4 regions of the Micromonospora sp. NPDC023956 genome follow, and region 1 is predicted to be linked to each of the others. Evidence: riboswitches for the same ligand, from Rfam matches in the RefSeq annotation. Region 1 holds a riboswitch; each other region holds the start of a gene.

Region 1 (7,068 bases):
GCCGTCGCCATGGTCGGCGTCGGCCTCCTCGCCGCTCCCGCGCACGCCGCGCCCACTCCCGAGGAGATCGAGGCGCAGATCGACAAGCAGTGGGAGCAGCTGGAGCCCACGATCGAGAAGTACAACGAGGTTCGTAGCCAACTCAAGGTCAACCAGAAGAAGTCGGCCGACCTGCAGAAGAAGATCGAGCCGCTCGCACTGCAGAGCGACATGGCCATGAACCGGATCGGTGCGCTGGCCTCCCGGCACTACATGACCGGCCCGTCCCAGGAGATCGGGGCGCTGCTGGTCAGCGCCAAGCCGGGCACCCTGGCCGAGCAGATCGGCATGCTCGACCGGCTCGCCGCCCACCAGCGCAAGGAACTTCAGGGCGTGGTGGAGATCCGGACCCGGTACGAGACCGAGAAGCAGAAGCTGGACACCCTGATCACCAGCCAGGTCCAGCAGCAGAAGGATCTGGCGACCAAGAAGACCAAGATCGACGCGGAGATCAAGCGGCTCCGGGCCTCCATGCCGAAGACCGTGGTCAGCGCCCCCGGCTGCCCGCTGATCAAGGGCGTGATCAGCAGCGCCGCCAACACTGCCATCAAGACCGCCTGCGCGCAGGTCGGCGACCCCTATGTCTGGGGCGCCACCGGGCCGAACTCCTTCGACTGCTCCGGGCTGACCCAGTACGCCTACAAGGCCGCGGGTATCCACCTGACGCACTTCACCGGCGCGCAGTGGCGCGAGACCAAGACGATCAGCCGCTCCGAGGCCCGCCCCGGTGACCTGGTCTTCTTCTTCAGCGACCTGCACCACGTCGGGCTCTACCTGGGCAACGGCATCATGGTGCACGCCCCCCGGGCCGGGAAGCCGGTGCAGGTGGCCAGCATCAGCCACATGCCGGTCGCGGGCTTCCGCCGCCCCTACTGACCGATTCCGACGAAGGGGTCCCCGGCCGCCGGCCGGGGACCCCTTCGCGTTCGGGCGAACGAATGGCGCCCACAGTGGTTACTGTCGGAAATCAGCAGGTGGCACTCCCGCCAAGCGTGTTGCGGTTCGACGGGGGTCGTCTCTAGCCTCGGCACTTGCCGAGCCGGTGACAGGTCCGCCAATCGGAGGCGGCAACGGCTCGACACCGCCGAGTCGCACGACGTACGTCGCCACAGGAGAAACCTCGCCACACCAGAGCGAGCCGGGGAACCACCAGCACCATCGGGGTGAATCCGTACCCACGGTAGGGCGCTCCCTTCCCGCCCGAACCCGTCAGCTAACCCGGTAGGCGGTCAACGGAAGAAGGAGTACGGAGCCCGGTGGCACACCATGCCCCGCGGCCACCGTCCGTCCGGTCGGCTCCGGCTGCCCGGTCGACGGCTGCGCCGCGTCCATGCTGGTCCCGCTTCAACACCGTCGTCACCGTCCTCGTCGGAGCCGCCGTCCTCGTGACGGGTGGCGCCGGCGTGGCCCACGCCGAACCCTCGGTCGCCGAGATCGAACGCCAGATCGACCGGGAGTGGAACGCCCTCGAACCGGTCATCGAACAGCACAACGCCACCCGCCAGGCCCTCGCCGTCAAACGGCGGCAGGCGCAGGCGCTCGCCGACCGGATCGAGCCGCTGAGCCGCCAGGTCGACCAGGCGATGAGCAAGGTCGGCGGGCTCGCGGTACGGGCGTACAAGGGTGAGAACGCCTCCGCCCTCAACGCCATGCTCGCCAACCCGTCCCCGGCCACCGTCGTCCACCAACTCGAACTGCTCGACCAGTTCGCCCGTCGGCAGCAGGCCGACATCCGGCACGTGGTCGAGCTGCGGAACCAGCTCAGCGCCCGCAAGGACCCGCTGGACCGGCTCATCGCCCAGCTCAGCCAGACCGATCGCCAGCTGGACGCGAAACGACGGCAGATCGACGCCGCCATCACCCGGCTCCAGAAGGTGCGCCTGAAGGCGTACGACAACGGCGCCGGCACCAGCCTGCGCCCCGCTGCCTGCCCGACCGCCTACCCGGGCGGTGCCGCCGGACGCGCCGTCACCTTCGCCTGCGCCCAGATCGGCAAGCCCTACGTCTGGGGAGCCGAGGGACCCGACGCGTACGACTGCTCCGGGCTCACGCTCGCCGCCTGGGCGCGCGCCGGGGTCGCCCTGCCGCACAACGCCGCCCAGCAGCGGCGGGCGACCGCTCCGGTGGGCCGGCGCGAGCTACGCCCCGGCGATCTCGTCTTCTACTACTCCGACCTGCACCACGTCGGCATGTACGTCGGCGACGGCTGGCTGGTGCACGCCTCCCGGGCCGGCGCACCGGTCAAGATGAAACGGGTCGACGACGGTCCCGTGCACAGCTACGGCCGCCCCGGCTGAGGTGGTGACAGGGGTCCCCTGTTGCCGCTCTCCCGGGCAGCAGGGGACCCGGGCGCGCGCGACCGCAGGCCGGGGGTGCCGGTCAGCGGGTGGGCCAGGTGCGCCAGTTCCGCCAGGCCCGGCTCGGGGTGGGGCCGCGCTGCCCCTGGTAGCGGGAGCCGTAGACGGCGGAGCCGTACGGGTGCTCGGCCGGCGAGGAGAGCCGGAAGATGCAGAGCTGACCGATCTTCATGCCGGGCCAGAGCGTGATCGGCAGGTTGGCCACGTTGGAGAGTTCCAGCGTCACGTGACCGGAGAACCCCGGGTCGATGAAGCCGGCGGTCGAGTGGGTGAGCAGCCCGAGCCGGCCCAGGCTCGACTTGCCCTCCAGCCGACCCGCGAGCTGGTCACCCAGCGAGATCACCTCCAGCGTGGAGGCGAGCACGAACTCGCCGGGATGCAGCACGAAGGGCTCCCCCTCGGGCACCTCCACCAGCGAGGTGAGGTCGTCCTGCTGCAACGACGGGTCGATGTGGGTGTAGAGGTGGTTGTTGAAGACCCGGAAGAGCCGGTCCAGGCGTACGTCGATGCTGGAGGGCTGTACCAGACTCGCGTCGAACGGTTCCAGCGCCAGCGTGCCAGCCTTGATCTCGCTGACGAGGTCCCGGTCGGAGAGCAGCATCGCACCACCCTATCCAGTGCCGAGGTTGCCACGATCCTGCGGGTGACCAGCGCGTCGGAGTGCTTTTTCGTACGCGTGTTCGATAGAATGCCGGTATGGCTTCCTGGTCCGAGTTCGCCTCCGACGAGCCCCGCCTCGCCGACGCGATCCGCCTCCTCATGCAGCAGTACGGCCCGGGCTTCGGCTACCTGGCCACGGTCCGGTCAGACGGTGGCCCCCGGGTCCACCCGGTCTCCCCGGTCATCACCGACGAGGGGCTCTTCTGCTTCGTCATCGACTCGCCCAAGCGACGTGACCTGGAACGCGACGGGCGGTACGCGCTGCACTCGTTCCCGCCGGAGGAGAGCGACGACGAGGCGTACGTGGCCGGGCACGCGCGTCCGGTCACCGACCAGGCACGGGTGGCCCGGCTGGCGGAGTGCTTCCGGGCCGAGCCCCGGGCGGACTGGCGGTTGTTCGAGTTCACCGTCGACGTGGCGATGCTCGCCCGGCGCGATCACGTCGGGCCGGAGGTTCTCGGCGCCGGGCCGGGCGGCGACCCGGCGGTGCAGGTCTGGCTGGATCCCCGGGCGAGTGACCCGGCGGCCGGCCAGCCGTCCGTACCAGGGCCACGGGCCGGGCGGCGACGGGCCGCGCACCGGGCCGCGGCCTGAACCCCGACACGCCGATGCCGGCTCCGCGGGGCGGAGCCGGCATCGGAACGTTACGTCGGGTACGTCAGGCGGCGCGATAGGCGTTCCACGCGGTCAGCATCCGGCTGGCCTGCCCGGTGGTGAACTGGTACATGCACGAGTCGTACGTGTAGTCCATGAAGTTGGTGATCGGGTCCAGGCCGGCGGTGGCGCAGGTGTCCCGGCCGGTCGGGCACTCGAACGCCGGCTCGGCCTCCGCCGGGGTGTCCGAGACGCTGTCGCCGGAGCCGGAGCAGCCGCCCTGGAAGGTGTGGTACAGGTTCAGCCAGTGGCCGACCTCGTGCGTGCCGGTGTCGCCCAGGTTGTAGCTGGTCGCGGTGCCGCCCGGCAGCGACTCGCCGAGCACGACGACGCCGTCCATGCTGCTGAGCCGGCGGGTCGGGAAGGTCGCCCAGCCGAGCAGGTCGTCGCTCAGCTCGCCGAGGTAGAAGTTCAGGGTGCCCTTACCGCCCTCGCGCAGCGAGGTCTTCATCGAGCGCTCGGCCGAGGAACCCTGCACGATCGGGTACCACGCCGGGTTGATGACCCGGTTGATCTCCTGCAACTGGAAGGCGAACGCGGTGCCCGTGCCGCCGGTCGCGCCGCTGAAGGACTGGTTCAGCACGTTGATCTGCGAGTTGATCATCGAGTCCGGGATGTTGCCCCCGGCCCGGGTGCTGTCCCGCTGGATCACGTGCACCACGACCGGGATCGTGATCGAGGCCATCGCCGTCGGCGCCTGCTGGAGGTCGGTCCGCTTGGCCCGTGCGGCCAGCACGGAGGCGAGGTCCGCCTCGCGCTCACGGACCTGCTGCGGGGTCAGCTCGTTCGGCTCGTGCTTGGCGACACCACCGACCTTGACCTTCGAGTGGGCGTGGGTGTCGGCTGGCGCGACGCAGGCCTCATCCGCGTGGTCGGCGTGCGCTGCCGCCGGAGCGACACCGATCGCCCCCGTGCTGAGCAGCAGGGCGAGGGTCGTGGTCGCGACACCGGCCACACGCCGGGTCAGCAGGTTGGGACGACGTCCCATGTGTCCACCTCTTTCTGCCGGCGTGACGGGAGGTGCGTCACACCGCGGCTGAGAACGTTGGGCAGAGGTTACAGCCCATAGACACATTTGAGAATGGGCATGCGTTACCGCGCGGTAACTTCTCGTCATCTCCGGTCGTCGAAGCTCCCCTCGGCGCCCCGCCGGGCACCCGTCCCGGCGGGTCGAGGCCCGGCGCGGCTCTCCTCGGCTCTCCCCGGCGGCGCGGGCAGACCAAGACGGGGTACCTTGGTGCGGACGGTCAGCCGCTCAGGTACAGTGGTGCCGCCTGCGGGTGTAGTTCAATGGCAGAACATCAGCTTCCCAAGCTGACAGTGCGGGTTCGATTCCCGTCACCCGCTCCACCACGAAGGCCCTGGTCGGGACGCAAGTCCAGCCAGGGCCTTCGATGTTCCTCGGGCCGTGAGCATCCGGCGGGCCATCCACGGGCCACGGGCACGCTTCCTGCCCGCCTTCTTGCCCTTGGCCTCCAGCCTGTCCGAGGTGCCGGCCGCCGCCTTCTCTTGGCCTTCGGACACCGAGCGGGCGCCGCAGTCCTTGGCACCTAACGGGGGGATGGGGGCAGACTGGCGGCCACCGCCTCGCGAACCGCGCGCTCGTACTGGTCTCGACGGAACACGAACGGACCGAAGTCCCCATAGTCGCGCTGGGGGCGGTGGGGCTGTGAGAAGTTGCGCCACATCACCGAGTCCTCGGTAGTAGTCACCTGGGCTTCCAGAGGCCAGCAGCCGACCTCGCCGCAGTCGCAACCGAGTAGGGCGATCACGCCTTGCCTGGACCGGTAGGCGGAGTCCGATCGTCCGGTGAGGTAGGCAGCCAGGTCACCGGAATTGAAGTGATCGAGAACGATCCCGGCATACGCGCCGGGCACATCGTGGCCAGCGGCGTGCTCGAAGCCCGAAACCAGGTCCACCAAGCTCACGGTGTCGACGTACGGCAATAACTCGCGCGCCGGGTCGGGACCCTGGCCCCACGGACGGATCTCAAAGTGAACCTTGCGAATCAGCGGCTGAGTTGGCACAAGGTCCAAGTCTGCCGCAGGGTCGCCGTGTGGCCGTACCGCCCGCATCCAGTCCGCATGAGGCCGGCGGACAGCAGGCGAGTGGCGTGAGACGAACTCCCCTCGCCGCCGATGCAGCAGCCCTCGGCCGCCTGATCACGCAGGATCACGGCCTCGCCGAGGTTTCGTACATCGACGCCGCCTACGCTGTCGCGGTGAATGCGGGCATGGTGTGGCGGTTGTACCACCAGGGCGAGCTGGTAGGCGAGATCGACGAGCAGAGTCACGACTTCCCGTGGACGTACGGCCGGTTCCGCCCGCTGCCGGGGTTCGAGCCGCTGCGTCCGCTCTTCGTCGCGTGGAACGTCGCCGTCGACGCGGAGGACGACGAGGCCATGGAACGGGCCTACGAGGCCGTACGGGCGGCCGTCACGTTGACCCACCCGGACGGCCATCAGGTTGCCGAGTTCCTGCTGAGCATTGAGGACGACGAGGTCGGCTTCCGCTGGCACGACGAGCCGGTGGGGTCCGGCTGAGGCACTGGCCGAGGCCGCCGAGCGCCTCGTCGCCGTCCCGCCACTGTCGCTTCGAATAACAGGGGCCCCGCCGAACGGCGGGGCCCCTGTCGCGGATGTGGCGTGGCGTTACTTCTTCAGCCGCTCCTTGGCCGCCTTGACAGCGGCCTCCAGCTCAGCCCGGGTACGCGGACCGTCGACCGGCGCTGCGGCCCCGGTCGCCCGCTGGCCGGACGTCGCCGTCGTACCGGCGGTGCCGCGGTAGACGTCGGTGGTGTTGGACTGCGAGGTGTAGCCGGCGGGACCGCTGATGACGGTGCCGAGGCCCTGCGCCTGGATCGTGTTGACCACCGGCGCCGAGCCGAAGACCAGACCGGTGTGCACCGAGCCGCTCGTCTCGTCCCCGAGGTACCACGGCTCGAAGCCGAAGTAGTCGGCGGTGCCCAGGGTGAGGATCAGCGGACCGTCGAGCGAGGCCATGAGCGCCCCGCCGGCCAGGGCGTCCGGCCAGTTCATGCCGGTGGCGAGCCCGATGTGGTTCTGACCGCCGAAGAACGCCCACGCGGTCAGCAGGGCGGTCTCGAAGCGGCTGTCGCCGTAGAGCGGCACGGAGCCGTACGGCTTGGTCGCGGTCGCGCCCTGGAGGCCCACGCCGACCACCACCGACGACCCCGGCAGGGCGTCGAGGTAGCTCTTGGTGGCTACCGGCAGGAGGTTGTCGTTGGTCAGCACGACCACCGCCGACGTCCCCTTGCCGGGCAGGTTCTGCGCTCCGGCGGCGGCACCGGCGGACAGCGCGTCCGGGAAGTTCATCCCGGTGGCCACCAGCACGGTGTC
Region 2 (7,068 bases), on a different contig from region 1:
AGGTCCGCCGGACCTGCCCGCCGGCGGCGCGGACCCGGTCCGCGGGGTGGCTCAGGCGACGCCGGAGGGGCGGAACTGCACGCTGACCCGGGGGCCGACCGGGCGGCTGGTCTTCGGGACGGCGTGTTCCCAGGTGCGCTGGCAGGAACCGCCCATCACGACCAGGTCGCCGTGGCCGAGCGGGAAGCGTGGGCCGGTCCCGCCGCCGCGCGGCCGCAGCAGCAGTGGGCGGGGGGTGCCGAACGAGACGATCGCCACCATGGTGTCCGCGTGGGCGCCCCGACCGATGGTGTCGCCGTGCCAGGCGACGCTGTCCTTGCCGGACCGGTAGAGGCACATGCCGGCGGTGACGAACTCCTCGCCCAGTTCGGCGGCGTAGTGCCGGTTGAGGGCGGCGCGGGCGTCGGTCAGCACGGGGTGGGGGAGCGGCCGGCCGGCGGCGTACCAGCAGAGGAGCCGGGGCACGTCGACCTCGCTGTCGTACATCCGGCGGCGCTCGGCCCGCCAGGGCACCTCGTGCAGCAGGGCGGCGAGCACCGGATCGGAGCCGCGCACCCAGCCGGGTAGGTGGTCGACCCACGCGCCCCGGCCCAGCTCGTGCCGGCGTACCCGGCCGGCCAGCGGCTCCAGGGCGGGGCCCTGGTCGGTGAGGTCCAGCATCGAGGGCTGGTACGCGAGGTCGGCCACCCGGCCGAGCCTACCGTCTCTCGTACACGCGTACGAGACGCGGGCGGTCGGGGTAGGGTGCCCGGCGGGGTGGCGCCGACCGGTTCCGCCCGTTGTGACCAATCCCGGCGTACGCCGGCCGACCGACGGGAGAACCGCATGCCGATCCGCGAGCCGTATCCGCGGGCGGTGTCATGACCAGCCTCACCCCGACGGCCGGGGTCGACCGGTCCCGGTCCCGCCTGCCCTCCCTGACCGGGTTGCGGTGGATCGCGGCGATGCTGGTCTTCGGCTTCCACGTCGGGACGATGCGGATCATCGTCGAGCCGGAGTTCAAGGCCGTGGTGGACCGGCTGTTCACCCTGGGCCTCTCCGGGGTGCAGTTCTTCTTCGTCCTCAGCGGCTTCGTGCTGGTCTGGTCGGCCCGTCCGCAGGACACGAGGTGGGGGTTCTGGCGCCGCCGGCTGGCCAAGATCTACCCGAACCACCTGCTGATGTGGGCGGTGGTGCTGCTGGTCGGGATCTGGTTCGCCGACCCGGTCAACCCCTCGGCGGCGGTGCAGAACCTCCTGCTCGTACAGGCCTGGAACCCCACCCCCGGCTACTTCTACAGCATGAACACGGTGAGCTGGTCGCTCTCCTGTGAGCTGTTCTTCTATGTCTGTCTGCCGTTCGTGCTGCCGGCCCTGCGCCGGACGCCGTCGTGGGCGCTCTGGGCGGTCGTGGCGGCGGTGCCGCTGGTGATCCTCGCCCTCTGGCCGGGTCAGCTCCTGGTGCCGGAGGAGAGTCGGTGGTGGTTCACCCAGATCTTCCCGCTGGTCCGCTCCACCGAGTTCTGGATGGGCGTCGCCGCGGCCGAGCTGATGCGGCGCGGCCACTGGCGCGGCCCCGGGCTGCCCCTGGCCAGCCTGATCTTCCTGGTCACCTGGGTGGTGGCCGGGGAGTGGATCCGCGCGGAGCTGTGGGCGGCGCTGCTGTCGGCGGTGTACATCCTGGTGATCACCTCGGCGGCCCGGGCCGACGTCCGTGGTCTGCCGTCGCCGTGGCGCTCCCGGCCGCTGGTCTGGCTCGGCGAGGTTTCCTTCGCCTTCTACCTGGTGCACGTCTTCGTGATGGTCACCATCCTCCGACTCACCGGCGACCACGGAGTCGGCTTCACCGGCTGGACGGGTCCGCTGGTGGCGGTCGGCTTCCTGCTGCTGAACCTCCTGCTGGCGTGGCTGCTGTACCGGTGGGTGGAGACCCCGATGATGCGTCTGCTCGCCCCGGGCCGACGGCGTCCCCCCGCCCCGACCGGTCCCGCCCCGGTGGGCGGGCAGCCGGCGGTCGCCCCGCCCCGGCAGCGGGTGGCCGACGGGGCCGCCCGGGGCGGGCACGCCGCCGCCCCCGTCGACGACCGGGCGCCGGAATCCGACCGGACCGTGGCGACCGGCGCGGGTGGGCCGAGCCTGCGCGAGGGACCGCCGGACCGCCCCTCGGGCGGTGCGCGGACCGCAGGCGTGACCGGATCGTGACGTGACCCGGGGCACGCTCTGCCCCCGCCGCACCTTCGGCCCGCTCGTCCCGATCCGCGCCGAATGGGGCGGCCGGGTTGTGCCGGTGCCGTCCGGAAATCGCCTGCTGGTGCCCGGAAAACGGGTCGTCCCATTGAGTGACGTCAGCCCGCCTCTGCGTCGAACTTCCGGGTCTGTGGAGTCGTTTGCCCAGCTCACGATGGTTGGCAGGGGTTTGCGACATCAGTAGTGTCGGCCCGTCTGGTGCGGTCGTAGGTCGCAAAGGGCGACACCGCGCCGGCCCGCCTAATCGTGTTCCACGAGCCGGGGACCCAGGTACGTCGGGGTGAATCCGCGGGGCTGACCCGTGGTAGGGCGATCTTCCCGCCCGAATCCGTCAGCTAACCCGGTAGGCGGTGTCGGAAGGAGTAGTTCGTGCTGCACGCCCCCGTTTCCCGGTTCCTCCACGGTGCCCAGGTGCCGCCGGCCCTCCCGTCGCGCCGCCGACACTGACTCCGGCGTACACCCGCAGACGCCGTCCGAGCGGGCACCCTTCGCCACCGTCGACCCCACGCACGGTCCGCCCTGCGTCGACCAGGTGCGCCGCTCTCCACCCCTGCCTTCTCGTGGAGGAATCCGTGAAGTACCCGGTCCCGCGACCGTTCAACCTGTTCCGAGCCCGCCGCTACCAGGTCGCCGCCTCGGCGACGGTGCTGGTGGCGGCGTCCACCGCCGGTGTCCTGCTCGTCGACGCCGACCCGCCCGCGCCGCGGCAGGAACCGGCCGCCGCCGCGGTCGAGCCGGACCGGTCGGCCGCCGCCTCCCGGCACCGGGACCGGGTCACCGCGTCCCCGGCCAGCCCGTCCGCCGTCGCCACCACCCCGCCGGCCAGGCGGTCCGCGTCACCCGCCGCCACCGCCTCGCCGAACCGGGACCTGACTGCCCGGCCCACCCCGCCGAAGCCACCCGCGTCGAAGGTGCTCGACATCCAGTACCAGGAGCAGAGCACCTTCTACTACTGCGGTCCGGCCGCCACCCGGATCGCGCTGACCGCCCGGAACATCGTCCGCAGCCAGGACGACCTCGCCGTCCGGCTCAACACCACGCAGTCCGGCACCAATTCCGCCGAGGACACCACCCGGGTCCTCAACGACCTCGTCGGCCGGGACGTCTACCGGACCCGGACGATCCCCGGTGGCGCGGCCACCCCGGCCCAGATGGACCGGCTCCAGGCGGACGTGGTCCGGACCGTCGGCAACGGGTACGCCGTCGTCCTCAACATCGCCGGTTCCGCCACCGACGTGGCCGGCGGCTGGCACTCCTACCCCGGCGGGCACTACCTGACCGTGGTCGGTTACCGGGACAACGGCCGGACCGTCCGGATCGCGGACCCGGCGAACGCCGCCGCCGGTTCGTACTGGATGACCACCATCAACCTGGCGCACTGGGCCGCCACCCGCGGCTACTCCGCCTGACCCGCGCGGGGAGCAACCGTCGCGGTGGCCGGAGGGGTTCCCTGCTCGGCAGCACCCGGTGACAGGGGACCCCTCCCGCCATCCCCGGCGGCGGGGCGGGCCGTCGGCACGGCGGCCGGCGCGAGGTGCGCCCGGGCGGCCGACAGGAACCCCTCGGCGTACGACTCGACCGGGAAGTCACCGAGGTAGTGGGTGCGCATCGCCCAGCGCGCCTCGGCCAGCGGGTCGGTGCCGAGCAGCCGCTCCAGCACGTCGTCGACGTCGGCCAGGTCCCGGCGCAGCACGTAGCCGGAGCGGGCCAGCGGGAAGCGCTCGGTGAACGCGTCGCCGTCGGCGCCCATGTCGGTCACCGCGTACGGCTTGCCGGAGTAGAGGTAGTCGGAGATCACCCCGGAGACGTCCGAAATTAGCGCGTCGGAGCGGTTGACGCAGTCGACGAGGCTCATCGCCCGGCTGGCGTCGGTGCCCCAGACGTGCTGCCGGCCGGTGCGGGAACGGTCCGCCGCGAGCAGTTCCGCCACCCGGGCGAGCTGCCGCGCCGACTCCGGGTTCTGGGCGGTGTACGGGTGGGCCCGCAGGATCACCGTCGCCCCCCGGGCCAGCAGCCGGCCGACCAGCGCCTCGGCGACCGGCAGCGAGCAGTAGTTGGCGTCCGCGTGGTGCCCGGTCCAGGTGGGGGTGTACAGCACGGTCGGCCGGGCCGGCATCGGCACCGGCGGACGGCGCACCCCGATCGCCTCCACCTGGGGGCGACCGACGATGACGAACTTCTCCGCCGGGATCTGCACCCCGGCGCGGGCGTACCGGTCGACGGCGGCCTGGCCGGCCACGAAGTTCCGGTCGAAGATCGCGGAGACCGGGTTGGCGCTCGGGGCCTTGTCGCTGTCGCCGTGGTGGATCTGGATGTGGGTGAGCTGGGTGAACCGGATGCAGTGCGCGTTCTTCGCGCCGTGGTTGACGTAGAACGCCACCCGCAGGCTGGGCACCAGCGCCTCGTCGATCGCCTTCAGCGTCGGGCAGTACACCACCGGTGCACCGGTCGCCGCCGCGATCGGGGCCAGGAACTCCGGTTCGCGCAGCAGCACCAGGAACGGCCGACCGATCCGTTCCAGGTACGGCAGCCACATGGTGACCTGGTACTCCGAGCCGGGCGGGGCGGAGAAGTAGAGCAGGAACTCCGGCTGGTGCCGGGCCAGCGCGCGGGCCACCGGGCTGGCCGCCGTCGACGGGCGGAACCGCCGTCGGGCCAGGCGCAGCCCGACCATCCCGGCGAGCCCTCCGACGAGCAGGCTGACCAGCAGGGCGTACCAGGTGGGCAGGGCGAGGAGCGCGCCGAGCGCGACCGCGCCGAGCAGCACCGGGACCGCCGCGCCGACGTGGCCGGTGGTCAGTCCGGGCCGGACCGGCAGGTTGGCGGTGCGGATCTCCAGCCCGCCGGCCACCCGCAGCGGTCCGTCGAGCAGCACCAGCGCGAGCAGCACCAGCGCGGTGGCCACCAGGGCGGGGTCGAAGCCGGCGTCGTGGCGGCGGGCGTACCCGACCAGGATGCCGGCGGCGACCAGGACGGACTCGGCGGCCACGTCCGCGCCCGGCCGGATCCGGCGCTCCCACGCCCCGGCGGCCAGCGCGGCGACCGCGAGCACCAGGCCGGGCACGGTGGCCCCGGTGAGCGCGACCAGGAGGAAGGCCAGGACCGCCAGGCCCACGGTGAGGCAGCGGGCGAGCAGTTTCCGGACCAGGGTGCCACGCATCTCGCTGACTCTCCTGCCTGTCGCGTGGATGTGGGTTCAGCGGGTGGCCGGCGCGACCGGGGCGGCCGGCCCGGCCTGGGCCGGCACCGCCGGCTCGTCGGTCGAGCGGCGGACGTCGATGACCTGGCCGGTGAGGTCGGACAGGAGCACGTCGAGTGAGGCGCGGGCCACCGTCGCCGCGGCGAGCAGGGTGTGTTCCGGCTCCGCGCCGAACGCCCGGGTACGCATCGGGGTGGCGGTGCGTTCCGGGTTGACGCAGTTGACCCGGACGCCGAACTCGGCCCACTCGTCGGCGAGGGCCTGGGTGAGGTTGACCAGGGCCGCCTTGGTCGCCGAGTAGAGCGCGTACCGGGCCCGGCCCCGGGTGTACGAGCTGGAGGTGTAGAGCAGCAACTGGCCCCGGGTCTGCCGCAGGTACGGCAGCGCGTGCCGGGCGACGGTCACCGGCCCGACGAAGTTGACCTGGAGGAGGCGGTCGATGGTCGCCTCGTCCATCTCGGCCAGGGCGCCCTTCTCCAGGATTCCGGCGGTGACCACCACGTGGTCGATCCGGCCGGTGGCCTCGAACGCGGTGCGGAGCGCGGCCTGGACGTCGGCGTCCCGCTCCACGTGGGTGCCGGTGGTGGAGCGGCTGACCGGGAAGACCTGTGCGCCGTAGCGGCGGGCCAGTTCGGCCACTTCGTGACCGATGCCGTAGCTGCCGCCGAAGATCACCAACGTCCGGCCGGTCAGCTCCTCGGTGTACCGGTGCTCGTCCACCGGCCGGGGGGCCCGCGCGGCGGCGAGTTGGAAGAGCTTGTCCACCAGGTGCACGTCGACCGGGTGGGTCACCTTGATGTTCTCGTCCGAGCCGTCGATCACCCTGATCGGCACCTCGGGCAGGTAGCGCAGCACCACGCCGCAGTCGTCGGTGGCGGCGAAGTGCGGGTCGTCGGCCGCCCGCCGGTACGCCTCCCGGATGGTGCCGGAGCGGAACGCCTGCGGGGTCTGCCCGCGCCGCAGCCGGGAGCGCACCGGGATGCCGGTGATGCAGTCGTCGTCGCCGACCTCGACGATGGTGTCCGCCGAGGGGATCGCCACGTCCACCGCCTGGTACGTCCAGAGCGCGTTCACGCACTCCCGGACGATCCGCCCGCTGAGCAGGGGGCGTACCGCGTCGTGGAAGAGGATGTTGCAGTCGTCCGGGCCGATCGCGGCCAGCGCCAGCCGGGTGGTGTCGCTGCGCGTTTCGCCACCGGGCATGACCTGACGGACCTTACGGAAGCCGGCCGCCTCGACGATGCCCTGGGCGTCCTCGACGTAGCCGGGGGCCATCAGCACGAGGATGTCGTCGATCTCGGGGGCCGCCTCGAAGACCGCGATGGTGTGTTCGATGATCGTCTTACCGGCGATCTTGACCAGTTGCTTCGGGATGCCCAGCCCGACCCGGGAACCCGTCCCGCCGGCCAGCACCACCGCCACCGTCCGCGAGGGCCGCCACGGCGCCGGGGCCTGCGTACCGGTGCCGGCGCCGTCGGGGTGGTCCTGCGTCATCGCGATCCTCACTGATCCAGGGGCTGGTGCTTCTTGCCACGGCGGGCGACGGCACGACGGTCAGCGGGTGCCCGGTCCCGGTGTCCGGTCCCCGGCACCCGCTCCACCGGTGGCGTCAGCGACTCACCATGTACTGCTCGTACGCCTTGG
Region 3 (7,068 bases), 430 kb from region 1:
GACCGCCTCCTGGGCGGCGAGCCACTCGGACCGCTGGCGTCCCGCGGTCAGCGCGGCGCGTTCGGCGGCGACCGCCACCTCCTCGGCGTACCGGTCGAGGTCCTGCCGTTCCCGGGTCACCTCCAGCTCGGCGGGGAGTACGGCCTGCCGGATGCGGCGGCCCGTGCGGAACCGGTCCGGTCGGGCGAGCAGGGTGGCGACGACGGCCACGATGACGCCGAGGAGGGCCAGCCAGATGACGGCGGCCCGGGGTACGTCGAGCAGGACGGAGGAGAGGACGGTCTGCATCACCAGCACCTCGTGACGGGAGGACGGGACAGGACTCGAACGGGGGTGCCCGGTCCAGGCGGGCGCGGACGCGTCGGCCCGGCGGGAGTCCCCGCCCACGGCGGACGTCGACCGGTCGAGGGCTGCGGGAGCGTCCGGGGCCGGTCGGTCGTGGGCGGTCGGTCAGGCCGGGGGCGGGCCGCGTCGGCCCGGAGACCCCCGTCCGGGGTCGGCGGCCGGCGGCGGAAGCAGGGTGGTGACCGCCGCGAGGGCGGTGCCCGGGTCGTCGGCGCGGCGGACCGGCGCCCCTGCGGCGTCGGCGTGCTCGTCGACGGACCGGGCGGGCACGGGCGCCACGACCGGCCGGACGGCAGGCTGCCCGACGCCGACCGTGGGGGCCGGCCGGAGCGGGGGCGAGGCCGGGAACGCCGACTCGGCCGGGGCGGCGGTGGCCCCGCCGAAGGTCAGCGTCAGGACCAGGGCGGTCAGCGCCAGGCGGGTCAGCACGCGCAGGGCGCGCAGCATCGTCGGCCCGAGCGGGCGGACGAAGGCGGGCGGCTGCACGGTTCCAACCTAACGGTCGGGCCGCCCGGTCGCCCACCGGTGACGGTGGTGTGACCGGATCCACCGTGGTCCGGCGGCGTCATCTTCCGTCCAGAAAGGACGCGACGGTGGTCAGGAGGGGGCGGCGGCCGGCTGCTCGTCGCTCGGCGCGGTGAAGAGCGCGAGCAGGGCCCCCACGTGCTGGTACGCCTCGGCGGGGTGCCGGAATCGCCCGGCGGGGTTCACCGTGTACTCGTTGCGTCGACCGACCCGGGTGCGTTGGAGGTAGCCCCCGGCCTCCAGGTCGGCCACGATCGCCTGCGCGGCCCGCTCGGTGACGCCCACCTCGTCGGCGACGTCGCGCAGCCGGGCGGTGGGGTTACGGGCGATGGCGAGCAGTACGTGTGCGTGGTTCGTGAGGAAGGTCCAGTTGCGCTGGCTCCCGCTCCCACGCTGCGTCGTCGCCATGACCGTCATGTTATGGCCCTCCCTTCGCATTCGCCGCCGCGCCCTCCGCTGTCAACACCTGAAATCCATATCACGTATCCCTTGACGTAGTTTGCGCTCCGTGTGACGGTGGTGGCAAGCCGTGTTCCCCCGCCGTTCGGGTGTGCGGCCCCGGCCCGCAGGAGGGGTGGAGGAGTCATGACCGTTTCCGGTGCACCGCAGTCTCCGACGAGTCCCGCGCAGGCGCTGGTCGAGTTGCAGACGGGCAACCGTCGCTTCGTCACCGGCAGCCCGCTGCACCCCAACCAGGACGCCATCCACCGGACCGCGGTCGCCGACGGGCAGCACCCCTTCGCCGTCGTGCTCGGCTGTTCCGACTCCCGACTGGCCGCCGAGATCATCTTCGACCGGGGCCTCGGTGACCTCTTCGTCGTCCGCACCGCCGGGCACATCGTCGGCACCGAGGTGCTCGGCAGTGTCGAGTACGCGGTGAGCGTCCTGGAGACCCCGCTGGTGGTCGTCCTCGGCCACGACTCCTGCGGGGCGGTCCAGGCCGCCCGGGAGGCCGACGGCACCGGGACGACGCCCCCCGGGTACCTGGGGGCGGTGGTCGGCGCGGTGGTGCCCAGCCTCCGCCACGCCGCCCGGGAGGGGATCGACGACATCGACGGGATCGTCGACATCCACATCGACCACACCGTCGAGGTGCTGCTGGAGCGTTCGGTGGCGCTGAACCGGGCGGTGCGGGAGGGGCGGTGCGCGGTGGTCGGCATGTCGTACCGACTGGCTGCCGGCGAGGTACGGGTGGTCCGCTCGGTCTCCGCCACCGAGGACGTCGCCCTCGCCGCCGGCCCGGTCGCGCCCTCGGCCCGGTGCTGACCCGCCGGTCCTGCTGACCCACTGGTCCTGCTGACCCACTGGTCCTGTTGACCCATCGGTCCTGTTGACCCGTCGCCCCCGTCCTGCTGGGAGGGCCCGACCGTCGGTCCCGGCACGGCTGTAACGGATCGTCCTTTGTGGACGCCGTTCGAGGTGGACGCGGACGACGGACCTTCCGATCCCGTGCCGTCGTACGCCGTCCGCCGGATCCCGCCCGCTGGGCGGCCCGGCCGGTGTGCGATCGGAGGACCGGGCCATGAGTCTCGCGACCTGCCGGAAGGGCCTCGCCATGGCCCTGACGACGGCCATCCTGCTGCCCCTGACCGGATGCGGGCCGGGCGAGGGGGCGGTGCGTACCGGCTGGCTGGCGCCCTCGTCGCCGGCCCGGAGCACCCCCGGCACGCGGGTGCCGGCACCGGTCACCGGGGCCTGCCGGCTGGTCGAGACGGCCACCGTCCGGGCCCTGCTGGAGCTGCCGGCGGTCCGGAAGAAGGAGCGCCGGCCGGTCGACGCGGTGCCGGGCGTCCGGACGTACACCTGCGAGCTGCTCGCCGACGGGGAGCCGGTGCTCACCGTCAGGGTCGCCGTCGGACCGGCCAGCGGCAGCGCGTCGGCAAACGTCCGGGCGGCCCTCGACGACCGTCCGGGTGAGCCGGTCGATGGCCTCGGCGACGCGGCGGCCTACGACCGGTACGGCGACACCGGCACGGTCGCGGCGGCGTTCCGGTCGGGTGCCCGGATGCGGGTGCTCCTCGTCTCCGCTCGCCGGGGTGGGCGGGCGGAACTGGTCGAGGTGGCCCGGACGGTGGCCCGGCGACTCTGATCCCGGCGGGCTGCCGCCCGGTCACCCCACCCGCTTCTCGGCCCGGTCACGCGAACGGGCCCCGCCTCCGGTGGTTCGGAGGCGGGGCCCGGTTCGGTGGCGGGGATCAGAGCATCGACACGTGGACGTGGTCCGTGTGGTCGGAGGGTCCGCTGTACGAACTCCAGTTGGTCGCCGGGAACCAGATCTGCTTGTTCCAGATCACGTAGTAGATGCCGAGCCGGTCGGCGTTACGGACCAGGAACGCGGTGAGGTTGTTGCCGTACATCCGTTCCTTGGTGGTGTCCCACCGACTGAATCCCGACTTCTGGAGCGACCAGTCGCAGGCCCGCCCCTTCGGGTGCTCGTACGGCCCACCCGGTCGGTAGCACCCGACGAACATGTCGAAGCCGGCCCGCTTGACCTCCTTGTACATGTGCAGGGTGCGCGGGGTGATGCAGCCACCGGTGGTCGGGTCGTCCTCGGTGCAGCCCTGCGGGCGCCAGTTGCCGTTGCTGTCCCGCCCGGGGCCGGGCCGGGCGATCGGGGAGGTGGCGTCCACCAGGCCACCGGTCAACCCGACGCCGCCGACCAGGGCGAGCGACCGTTCCGCCTCGCGCTTGCGCTTCTTCAGGATGTCGGCCTGCTTCTGCTGCTCCAGCACCTCGGCGTCGAGCGCCTTCTTGGCCCGTTCCGCCTGGTCCCGGGCGGCGGCGACCGCGCCGACCTTCCTGTTGTTGACCATGTTCAGCTCGTCCAGCGCGCTGGCCCGCTTGACGAACGAGTCGGGCGTGTCGCTCTCCAGCAGCATGGAGGCGGGGCCGACCCGGCCGGTCATGTAGGACCGCACGGCGATGGTGGCCACCTGGGGGGTGAGCGCCTTCAGCTCGTTCTGCGCCCGCTGGACCTCCAGGGCGAGGGTGAGCTGGCGCTTCTTCGAGGCGTCCAGTTTCGCCTGGGCCTGTGTGTAACTGCGGTTCGCCTCCTCGATGACCTCGTTGAGGAGCTTGGGCTGCTCGCCGTCGTGCCCCGACGGGCTCGACGGCTCCGCCAGCGCCGGCGCGGGCCCGGCGGCCACGGCGAGGGCGGCGAGCACGGCCACGACAGGTTTCAGCCAGCGGCGTAGGGGTGCCGTCACAGTGTTCCCTTCCGTCGACCGCCGACCGGGTTAGCTGACGGGTTCGGGGCGGAAGTGGCCCCTACCGCTGACGCGGATGCACCCCATGAACCTGGTTCCCCGATTCGCCGGTGGGCGATTAGGCGGTGGTACCGCTGGCGCCGGTGCGCGCCTTCGGCGGTAACCGGCAGCGAGGTTACCTGACGGTGGGCATGGGGTTCTACGCCCGGATCCCGACCAAAAGCGTTATTTCCTTATTGCATTCCGTCACTCCTGTCACATTTGTCAAGATCAGGCGCCCGACGGCTACGCTGTGGAGTTTCACCATGACGAATCCGTGTTCCCCGGGCGGCCCGTCGCCGGGGCGGCGTCGGGGGCGCCGGTGGTGGCGGCACGGGGGCTGCTGAGGGCGGCCAGGGCCTCGTCCGGGTCACCGGCGGGCCGGGGCGGGCGGCGGGCCGGCGGACGATTCCGGCCAGCGGTGGTCACCAGGGCGGCCAGGCCGGTGGTGATCGGCACGGCGGCGATCAGTCCGAGCGTCGCGACGATGCTGCGGACGATCTCCTGGGCGAGGAACTCACTGGTCACGATCTCGCTGATGCCACGCGTGTCGGCGGTCAGCAACAGCAGCAGGGGCAGCGACGCCCCCGCGTACGCGAGCACGATCGTGTTGACCGTCGAGGCGATGTGCGCCCGGCCGACCCGGGTGGCCGCCCGGTAGAGCTGGAGCCGGGTGAGGTCGGGGTTGGCGCGGGCCAGCTCGGTGACGGTGGCGGCCTGGGTGACCGTGACGTCGTCCAGCACGCCCAGGGAGCCGATGATGATGCCGGCGAGAAGCAGTCCGTGCAGGTCGACGTCGGCCTGGAACATCGACAGCGTGGTGGCGTCCTCGGAGCCGTACCCGGTCAGGTGGGTGAACGCGGTCGCCAGGCTGCCGAGGATGCCGGTCAGCACCAGGCTGGCCAGGGTGCCCAGGACCGCGACGGAGGTCTGCGCGGTGACCCCGTGGGTCAGGTACAGCACCACGAACATGATCAGCGCGGCACCGGTCACCGCCACCGGCAGCGGCGCCTGTCCGGCGCTGATGCCGGGCAGCACGAAGGTGAGCAGGATGGCGAAGCTGGCCACCAGCCCGCCGAGCGCGGCCAGGCCGCGCCACCGGCCGAAGGCGACGATGGCGACGGCGAACGCCAGGGCCAGCCAGATCAGCGGTTGCCCCCGCTGGTGGGCGGCGATGCTGTAGCTGCTGACCGTCGGGTCGGCCGGGTCGGTCAGCACCACCAGGACGATCTCGTCGCCGACCTCCACCGCCGGTGCTCCCGGTCCGGTGGGCAGCGCCGTCTCGACCCGTTGCCCGGCGTCCGGCCCGGTGTCCACGGTCACGGTGACGGTGCCGCACGGCCCCTCCGTCGTCCCCTCCGGGGTCTCCGGGGCGGGCGGGCAGGGCTCGGTCACCACCCGCGCCACGGTGCCGTGGTAGCGGGCCGCGTCCTCGCCGCCGCCGACCGACGGGGTGTCCCGGGGCCAGAGCACCAGCGCCGCGACCAGGGTCACCAGGAAGAGCGGGACCACGGTGGCGATCAGGACACGCCGGACGCGCGGCGGCGCGGCGGTGGCGGGACGGCTGTGGTCGTGGCCCATACCTTCTCCCTGCGGTCCTGACGCGGGCGGTTGCCCCGGCCGGACCATTCTGCCGGGTGCGAAGCCGCAGCTCGCAGCCTGCTCACCGGCCCGCCCGCCACCGCTTTCCCCGGTTCGGCGACACGGCGGTGTCCCCGCACCAGGACACCCCCGTGTCGGCGATGCGCAGCGGCGCGGCGCGGCGCGGCCCGGTACCGCGTCGCGTCGGGGGTGCGGGGCTCAGCCGCGCTTCATCAGGCGGCCGACCGCCGCCATCATCTCGGTGGCCATCTCGTCGGCGCGCCCCTCGGCGGCGCCCTCGTGCATGCAGTGCCGGGCGTGGCCGTCGAGCAGCCCGAGGGCGACCTTGTCCAGGGCGGCCTGGATGGCGGAGATCTGGGTGAGCACGTCGATGCAGTACCGGTCCTCGTCGACCATCTTCTCGATGCCCCGGACCTGCCCCTCGACCCGGCGTAGCCGCGCGAGCAGCTGGTCCTTGGTGGCCGTGTATCCCCGGATCGGTGTGGGTGTGCTCATGGCAGCGAGGATAGCTTACCCCCCAGGGGTATGCTACGGTCCAGTCGTAGGGATACCCCAGGTGGGTATCCATCGTCGAGAGGAGTTTCGATGGCCACCAAGACGTACCAGGTCCAGGGAATGACCTGCGGACACTGCGTCAGCGCGGTCAGCAGCGAGCTCGGAGCGGTCGCCGGTGTCACCGACGTCAAGGTCGACCTGGCCTCGGGTCAGGTCACCGTCACCAGCGACGCCCCGCTGGAGACCGAGACGGTCCGCGCGGCGGTCGACGAGGCCGGATTCGAGCTCGTCGGATCATGAACACCGCGACGAAGCTGAGCGGGTTCGCCCTCGGCCTCGTGGCGGTTCTCGGAGCGGCGTACGGGGCCGGGCAGGTGACCGGCCCCGTCACCCCCGCCGAGAGCGGTCACGCCACCACCGGGCACCCCACCGCCGGTCCGGACGGCAGTGCGGCCCCGTCCGGCCACGGCGACGGGCACGAGGACGCGGGCGGCGGTGGACCCGAGGACGCACCGACCGGCGGCGACAGCCACCTGCCGGGCGGTCTGCTGGTCTCCGACCGGGGCTACGCGCTCACCCCCGTCTCCACGCCGGTCGGCGAGTTCGCCTTCCGTGTCACCGGGCCGGACGGGCACGTGGTCACCGGCTTCGACGAGTCACACGACAAACGGATGCACCTCGTCGTCGCCCGGCGGGACCTCGCCGGCTTCCGGCACGTGCACCCGAGGATGGACCCGGACGGGACCTGGCGGATCGTCTCCCCGCTGGGCGCGCCGGGGAGTTGGCGGGCGTTCGCCGACTTCGTCCCGACCGGGGCGGAACCACTCACCCTCGGGGTCGACGTCGCGGTCCCCGG
Region 4 (7,068 bases), on a different contig from region 1:
ACTCCGACGCCTTCGTCGAGGAGATCCGGGTGCTGGCCGCCGCCGGCCACGCCGCCAAGATCCGGGCGGAGATCAACAACCTGAACACCACCCACCCGGGCGACGGCTGGGACGCGACCGAGAAGCGCCTGGTCGAGGCCGGCGTCTTCGAGGCCTGAGCCGCCCCGTAGCGACACCACGAGCCGCCCGCCGGACTGTCCGGCGGGCGGCTCTGTCGTGAGCGACATTCGCATCGGTAGATTTCTCACGGGGCGCGAACCCGGGACGGCGATTCTTTCCGTCGGACGATTCGCGTGGTGCCATGGCGGGTAGCCGTTGGTTACCGCCGGGTACCCCCGCGCGGAGCGGTCCGGCTGGAGGATGGGGTGGCGATGCCGGAGGGATTCGAGGTGCGGCTGCCGGACGGCGTCCGGCTGCACGGTGAGACGACCGGCCCGGCCGACGCCGAGGTCACCGTGGTCCTGCTGCACGGCTGGACGCTGGACGGACGCAGCTGGCACCGGCAGCTCGCCGGAATCGGACGGCAGCTCGGCGACCGGGTGCGGGCGGTCAGCTACGACGCCCGGGGACACGGCCGGTCGAGCTGCATGGCCCTGCGCACGGCGACCCTGGCGCAGCTCGGCGACGACCTGGCGGCCGTGCTGGACGAGGTCGCGCCGACCGGGCCGGTGGTGCTGGTCGGGCACTCGATGGGCGGCATGACCATCATGGAGTACGCGCACCGCCACCCCGCGCACTTCGCCGCCCGGACGGCCGGGCTGGTCTTCGTGGCCACCACCGCCGAGGGGCACACCCACACCGCGTACGGGCTCTCGCCACGGATCGCCCGGCTGATCCGGCTGGCCGAGACCACCGGGGCCGGGGTGCTCGCCCGGTGCGGCGCGTGGCGGCCACCGCGCGCCCTGCTGCGCGCGCTGCGGCCGTCGCTGCGCTGGCTGCTCTTCGGCGACCGGTGCGACCCGACCGACATCCGGCTGGTCACCTCGGCGGTGGCGCACGCCTCACTCCGCTCGATCGGCGGCTTCCGGGCCTCGATCGGCGCGCAGCACCGTCTGGACACCCTGGCCGAACTGGGGGACGTGCCGGCGGCGGCGCTGGTCGGCGACCGGGACCGGCTCACCCCGCCGCCGTGTGCGGAGTCGATCGCGCAGGTGCTGCCGACCACCGAGCTGACCGTCTGCCCCGGCGCCGGCCACATGCTGATGATGGAGCGCCCGGAGGAGGTCAACGCGGCGGTCGTCGCGGTGCTCCGGCAGGCGCTGGCCACGGTGGCGACCGAGGAGTCGGCGGCCTGACCGGCTCTGCGGCGTTGGCCGGTGGCGGCCTGGTCGGCGTGCCGTACGCCCGCGCGCCGGCTGCCTCGGCCCACCGGGTAGGGAAAACGATATAACGGGAGTAATCACGTCGGAACCGGGATGGCCCGACCGCCGGTCGAGCCGCTGCCCGTACCCTCGGCCGGGTCAGGTTGGCGCGGGTCCGCGCCGTCCGCCACCGACAGCACAGGAGCCCGTGCGTGACCGACCAGAGCACCCTCGAGCAGGAGATGGCCGCCGAGCAGCGGCATCTCGACCGGGTGTACGCCCGGCTGGCCGAGCTGCGGCGGTCGGCCGCCCGCGCCGAGCGGGACGGCTACCACCTGGCCCAGGTGGGCAACTTCGGCGCGCTGGTCGAGCGGGACGCGATGGTCTTCCACGCCGCCCAGCGCCGGCACCTGCTCGACGCCGAGCACGAGGGGCTGGTCTTCGGCCGGCTCGACCTGCGGGACCGGTCGGTGCTGCACGTGGGACGGCTCGGGGTGCGTGGCGAGAACGCCGAAACCCTGGTGGTGGACTGGCGGGCCCCCGCCGCGGCGGCGTTCTACCAGGCCACCCCGGCGCAGCCGCTGGGCGTGGTGCGGCGGCGCACCATCGGGTCCTCGGCCGAGCGGGTCACCCGGATCGAGGACGACCTGCTCGACCCGGCGGCGGCCCCGCCGGAGATGCCGGTGGTCGGCGACGGCGCGCTGCTGGCCACCCTCTCCCGGGCCACCGGGCGGGGCATGCGGGACATCGTGGCGACCATCCAGCGGGAGCAGGACGAGGCGATCCGCTCCCCCGGCTCGGGCGTGACCATCGTCTCCGGCGGACCGGGCACCGGCAAGACCGCGGTGGCCCTGCACCGGGCGGCGTACCTGCTCTACTCCGACCGCAGCCGGTACGCCGGGGGCGGGATCCTGGTGGTCGGCCCGTCGACGGTCTTCGTCGAGTACATCGCCTCGGTGCTGCCGTCCCTCGGCGAGGAGACGGCCACCCTGCACTCGCTCGGCTCCCTCTTTCCCGGCATGACCGCCACCCGCACCGACCCGCCGGACGTGGCGGCGGTCAAGGGTTCGCTGCGGATGCGGCGGGTGCTGGAACGCGCGGCGCACGACGCCGTCCCGGACGGTCCGGACGAGCTGCGCCTGCTCTACCGGGGGCAGTTGCTCCGGCTGACCCGCTCCGAGCTGGACACCATCCGCACCCGGGCGCTGCCCCGGGGCGCCCGCCGCAACGAGGTGCGCCGGGCCGGCTTCGACGGGATCTTCGCCGCGCTCTGGGCGCAGGCCCGCCGGATCGGGCTGTCCGGCCTACCCGGGCAGCGGGCCTTCGAGGACGAACTGGCCGACCGGGCGGAGTTCCGCGAGTTCCTCAAGGCGTGGTGGCCGCGCCTGCACCCGCGGCACGTGCTCGGCTGGCTGGCCCGTCCGGAGCGACTGCGCGCGTACGCCGGGGGGCTCCTCTCCGGCGCGGAGATCCGCGCGTTGACGGCCGCCTGGCGGACGCTGGACCGCGACGGGCTGACCATCGCCGACATCGCGCTCCTGGACGAGCTGGACGCGCTGCTCGGTCAGCCGATGAAGCCCGCCCGGCGCCGGCGCGACCCGTTCCAGCTCGCCGGTGGGGTCCGTGAGCTGAGCACCTTCGGCGAGCGGCAGCGCGCCCAGCGCGCGGCGGCCCGGGAACGCCCGGCCGACTACCGCGACTACGCGCACGTGGTGGTCGACGAGGCGCAGGACGTGTCACCGATGCAGTGGCGGATGCTCGGCCGACGGGGTCGGCTGGCGTCCTGGACGGTGGTCGGTGACCCGGCGCAGACCGCCTGGACCGGCGACCCGGTGGAGCTGTCCCGGGCCCGCGACCAGGCCGTCGGTCGGCGCCGGCGGCACGAGTTCACGCTGACCACGAACTACCGCAACTCGGCGGAGATCTTCGCGGTGGCGGCGGCCGAGATCCGCACGGTCCACCCGGACCTGCCGCTGCCGACGGCGGTCCGCTCCACCGGCGTGCACCCGGTGGCGCTGACCGTGCCGGCGACGCAGCTGGCGGCCCGGACGGTCGAGGCGGTCGCCGCGCTGCTGGCCGAGGTGGCCGGGACGGTGGGCGTGATCACGCCGGTGCCCCGCCGGGACGAGGTGGCCGGTTGGCTGGCCGACCTGGACTCGCCGCGCCTCCAGGTGGTGACCAGCCTCCAGGCCAAGGGCATGGAGTACGACGGCGTGGCGCTGGTCGCCCCGGGCGAGATCCGGGCCGATCCGGGTTCCGGCGTGCGGACGCTCTACGTGGCGCTCTCCCGGGCCACTCAGCGGCTCACCACCATCGACCCGGTCGACTGACCCACCCGTTCTCGCCCGGCCGGCCGCCCGACGAGGCGGCCGGCCGCTTCCGTCGTGGACGCGCGACCCACAGTCACTTGCACACATAGCGATGTGAACATACATTGGGTCCGGACCGGACGGGGAACGGAGGGTGGGGGCGTGGGCGCAGGTCATGACCACCACGGCGGGATCGCACACGCCGCGCAACGGCACACCGGCCGGCTCTGGGCCGCGTTCGGCCTGCTCGCCACCCTGATGGTGGTCGAGGCGGTGACCGCCCTCGGCACCGGCTCGTTGGCCCTGCTCTCTGACGCCGGCCACATGTTCACCGACGTGCTCGGCATCGGCATGGCGCTGGCCGCGATCACCGCCGCCCGGCGGGCCGGCCGGGATCCGCAGCGCACCTTCGGCCTCTACCGGCTGGAGGTGCTCGCCGCCCTGGCCAACGCCGTCCTCCTCTCCGGGGTCGCGGTCTACGTGCTCGTCGAGGCGGTGCGCCGGTTCGACGACCCGCCCGAGGTGACCACCGGCCCGATGCTGGTGGTGGCGGTGCTCGGGCTGCTGGCGAACCTGGCCGCCTTCGCGCTGCTGCGCGAGGGCGCGAAGGAGAGCATCAACCTGCGCGGGGCGTACCTGGAGGTGGTGGCCGACCTGCTCGGCTCGGTCGGCGTGATCGCCGCCGCGGTGGTCATCGTGCTCACCGACTGGTGGTGGGCCGACCCGCTGGTCGCGGTGGCGATCGGGGTCTTCATCCTGCCGCGTACCTGGCGGTTGGGGCGGGCGGCGCTGCGCATCCTGGTCCAGGCCGCGCCGGAGCACCTCCAGGTCGACGCGGTACGCGACCGGCTGAGCGCGGTGCCGGGCGTGGTCGAGGTGCACGACCTGCACCTCTGGACGCTCACCTCCGGGATGGAGGTCGCCTCGGCCCACCTGACCACGGATCCGGCGGCCGAGGTCGGCAGCGTGCTCGCCGCCGCGCGGACCGCGCTGCACGAGGACTTCCACATCGACCACGCCACCCTCCAGGTCGAACCCGGCGAGTCGCCGGGCGTCTGCGGCCGGGTCGAGTGGTAATTAGGACAGACTTAAATCTGGGAGTGTATTGTCCGCCTATGTCGGATATACCGGTGTCATCTGGTGAGAGTGGTGTGGCCGCCGCTGCCCCTGGGACACCGGCTTCGGTAGTCTCGGACCCGGTCACCGCCGGGCGGCGCCCTCCGGCGCCTGCGGGGACCGCCGCCTAATCGCCGTGACGGCGAGCCGGGGAACCACGTCCTTGGGGTGCATCCGCGTGAGCGGTAGGGATCTTCCGTCCCGAACCCGTCAGCTAACCCGGTCGGCGGCTGACGGAAGGACATGTGCATGCCAGTAGTGGCACCCGTACGACGTACCGCCGCCCGGATGGCGGCACTGATCGCCGCGACACTCGCCCTCGGCGTCGCGGCCGGCCCGGTCACGGTGGCACCCGCCGCGGCGGCGCCCCCGCTGACGGCCCGAGCTCCCGGCGACGACCCCGAGGGAGGCACCCCCGCACTGCGCGCCCAACTCGAGGCGGCCAGCAAGGGGTGGCTCGACGCGAAGGACGCGCTCGCGAAGTCGGTCGCCCGCCAGCAGAAGATCAACCAACAACTCGCCGCCACCGAGAAGGAACTGGCGGTCCGCGACGAGAAGGTCGGCGTGATCGCCGGGCTCGCGTACCGGACCGGCCGACTCGGGCCGGCCTCGGCACTGTTGACCAGCGGCTCGCCGGAACACTTCATGGACCGGGTCGCCGCACTGGACGCGGTCGCCGCCAACGAGGACCGCGAACTGCGCGGCCTGCTGGCCACCCGCGAGCAGGCCAACCGGGCCCGGACGGCGCTGAACCGGGAGATCGCCGAGCAGCGCAAGCAGGTCGCGGTGATGGAGAAGCGCAAGCAGCAGGCCGAGCAGGCGCTGGTGGTCTCCAACCGCAAGACGGCGGCCACCCGCCCCAGCGGGGGCAGCGACTCGTCCCGGTCGACCACGGCGAAGCCGGCGCCACGCAACTCCGACGGCTCCTGGCCGTCCGAGTCGTGCAGCGTCAACGACCCGACGCCCGCCAACGGCTGCATCACCCCGCGCACGCTGCACGCGCTCAACCAGGCCAAGGCCGCCGGCTTCACCCGCTACGTCTCCTGCTACCGCTCCGGCGGGTCCGGTGAACACCCCAAGGGCCGGGCCTGCGACTTCGCCGCCCAGAAGACCGGCTTCGGCGGCGACGCCACCGGCGGTGACCGGACGTACGGCGACAACCTGGCGGCGTACTTCAAGAACAACGCCAGCCGGCTCGGCGTGCTCTACGTCATCTGGTACCGGCAGATCTGGCTGCCCAGCAGCGGGTGGAAGTCGTACAGCGGGGCCAACGGCGACCCGTCCAGCGACCACACCAACCACGTCCACCTGTCGGTCTACTGAGCCACCCCGCGCGGCCCGTCACCCCGTCCGGGGTGACGGGCCGTCGGCCGTCGTCGGCCGGACGGAAGCCTCCACCGAACCCCCCGGAAGGGGTCGCATGAGCGGCGCCGGGAGGGGAACCCTCCGGCGAGCGGAGGAGAGGCGGACACCCATGGACGGCCCCGACGGGTACGTGATGGTCTTCGCGCCGGCACCCGTGCTGACGGTCACCGTTGACCAACCGAGCGCCGAGACCGAGCTGCACCTGCACCCGGGCGGCCAGGGGGTCTGGCAGGCCCGCATGATCATGTCGCTCGGGGTGCCCGTGGTGCTCTGCGCCAGCCTCGGCGGCGAGATCGGCCAGGTACTGGAACCCCTGCTGGTCACCGAGGGGGTACGGCTCAAGCGGGTGCTGCGGGACACCGCCAGCGGTGGGTACGTGCACGACCGGCGGAACGGGGCCCGGCACGAGGTCGCCGACGTCCCCGGTCGCCCGCTGACCCGGCACGAGCTGGACGAGCTGTACAACCTGGCGCTCGGCGAGGGACTGCGCGCCCCGGTCAGCGTGCTCAGCGGCCCCGGTGAGCCGTCGATCGTCCCGCCCGACCTCTACCGGCGGTTCGCCGCCGACCTCGCCGCGAACGGCGGCCGGGTGGTCGCCGACCTCTCCGGCGAGCACCTCGACGCGGTGCTCGCCGGCGGGCTGTTCTTCCTGAAGGTCAGTCACGAGGAACTGCTCCGCGACGGCCGGGCCCGCTCGGCGGACGAGGACGAGCTGACCCGCGCCCTGTACGACCTGCACGCCGCCGGGGCCGAGACGGTGGTGGTGAGCCGGGCGGACCAGCCGGCGTTCGCCCTGGTCGACGGGGAGGTCCTGGAGGTCGTCATGCCCCGGCTGGAGGCGGCCGACCCCCGTGGCGCGGGCGACTCGATGACCGCCGGGGTGGCCGCCGTCCTCGCTGGCGGCGGCGACATCCGCACCGCGATCCGTACCGGCGCGGCGGCCGGGGCGTTGAACGTCACCCGGCACGGCCTGGGCA

The links. Region 1 has a riboswitch for cyclic di-AMP ahead of AB0F58_RS05185 (NlpC/P60 family protein). Riboswitches for the same ligand answer to the same signal wherever they lie in the genome.
Region 2: another riboswitch for cyclic di-AMP. It lies ahead of AB0F58_RS12605 (C39 family peptidase); the one in region 1 lies ahead of AB0F58_RS05185 (NlpC/P60 family protein).
Region 3: another riboswitch for cyclic di-AMP. It lies ahead of AB0F58_RS03075 (hypothetical protein); the one in region 1 lies ahead of AB0F58_RS05185 (NlpC/P60 family protein).
Region 4: another riboswitch for cyclic di-AMP. It lies ahead of AB0F58_RS10080 (hypothetical protein); the one in region 1 lies ahead of AB0F58_RS05185 (NlpC/P60 family protein).

Annotation. Positions count from the first base shown of each region.
Region 1 covers NZ_JBEZZN010000002.1:571,802-578,869, reverse strand. Annotated here, with positions in the region: gene AB0F58_RS05190 (NlpC/P60 family protein) at 1-915, shown strand, start outside; cyclic di-AMP (ydaO/yuaA leader) riboswitch at 1,151-1,283, shown strand; gene AB0F58_RS05185 (NlpC/P60 family protein) at 1,443-2,336, shown strand; gene dcd (dCTP deaminase) at 2,419-2,997, opposite strand; gene AB0F58_RS05175 (pyridoxamine 5'-phosphate oxidase family protein) at 3,093-3,650, shown strand; gene AB0F58_RS05170 (zinc metalloprotease) at 3,715-4,698, opposite strand; tRNA gene AB0F58_RS05165 (tRNA-Gly) at 4,987-5,060, shown strand; gene AB0F58_RS05160 (hypothetical protein) at 5,261-5,737, opposite strand; gene AB0F58_RS05155 (hypothetical protein) at 5,824-6,252, shown strand; gene AB0F58_RS05150 (cell wall-binding repeat-containing protein) at 6,361-7,068, opposite strand, start outside.
Region 2 covers NZ_JBEZZN010000005.1:95,180-102,247, reverse strand. Annotated here, with positions in the region: gene AB0F58_RS12615 (alpha-ketoglutarate-dependent dioxygenase AlkB) at 52-687, opposite strand; gene AB0F58_RS12610 (acyltransferase) at 861-2,180, shown strand; cyclic di-AMP (ydaO/yuaA leader) riboswitch at 2,453-2,590, shown strand; gene AB0F58_RS12605 (C39 family peptidase) at 2,798-3,634, shown strand; gene AB0F58_RS12600 (CDP-glycerol glycerophosphotransferase family protein) at 3,622-5,385, opposite strand; gene AB0F58_RS12595 (bifunctional cytidylyltransferase/SDR family oxidoreductase) at 5,422-6,918, opposite strand; gene AB0F58_RS12590 (ABC transporter ATP-binding protein) at 7,034-7,068, opposite strand, start outside.
Region 3 covers NZ_JBEZZN010000002.1:140,180-147,247, reverse strand. Annotated here, with positions in the region: gene AB0F58_RS03100 (hypothetical protein) at 1-288, opposite strand, end outside; gene AB0F58_RS03095 (hypothetical protein) at 451-831, opposite strand; gene AB0F58_RS03090 (helix-turn-helix domain-containing protein) at 943-1,287, opposite strand; gene AB0F58_RS03085 (carbonic anhydrase) at 1,456-2,136, shown strand; gene AB0F58_RS03080 (hypothetical protein) at 2,393-2,959, shown strand; gene AB0F58_RS03075 (hypothetical protein) at 3,066-4,076, opposite strand; cyclic di-AMP (ydaO/yuaA leader) riboswitch at 4,080-4,211, opposite strand; gene AB0F58_RS03070 (YibE/F family protein) at 4,377-5,696, opposite strand; gene AB0F58_RS03065 (metal-sensitive transcriptional regulator) at 5,916-6,212, opposite strand; gene AB0F58_RS03060 (cation transporter) at 6,303-6,512, shown strand; gene AB0F58_RS03055 (hypothetical protein) at 6,509-7,068, shown strand, end outside.
Region 4 covers NZ_JBEZZN010000004.1:101,805-108,872, reverse strand. Annotated here, with positions in the region: gene AB0F58_RS10100 (hypothetical protein) at 1-158, shown strand, start outside; gene AB0F58_RS10095 (alpha/beta hydrolase) at 372-1,295, shown strand; gene AB0F58_RS10090 (AAA family ATPase) at 1,514-3,631, shown strand; gene AB0F58_RS10085 (cation diffusion facilitator family transporter) at 3,773-4,687, shown strand; cyclic di-AMP (ydaO/yuaA leader) riboswitch at 4,841-4,971, shown strand; gene AB0F58_RS10080 (hypothetical protein) at 4,976-6,049, shown strand; gene AB0F58_RS10075 (PfkB family carbohydrate kinase) at 6,201-7,068, shown strand, end outside.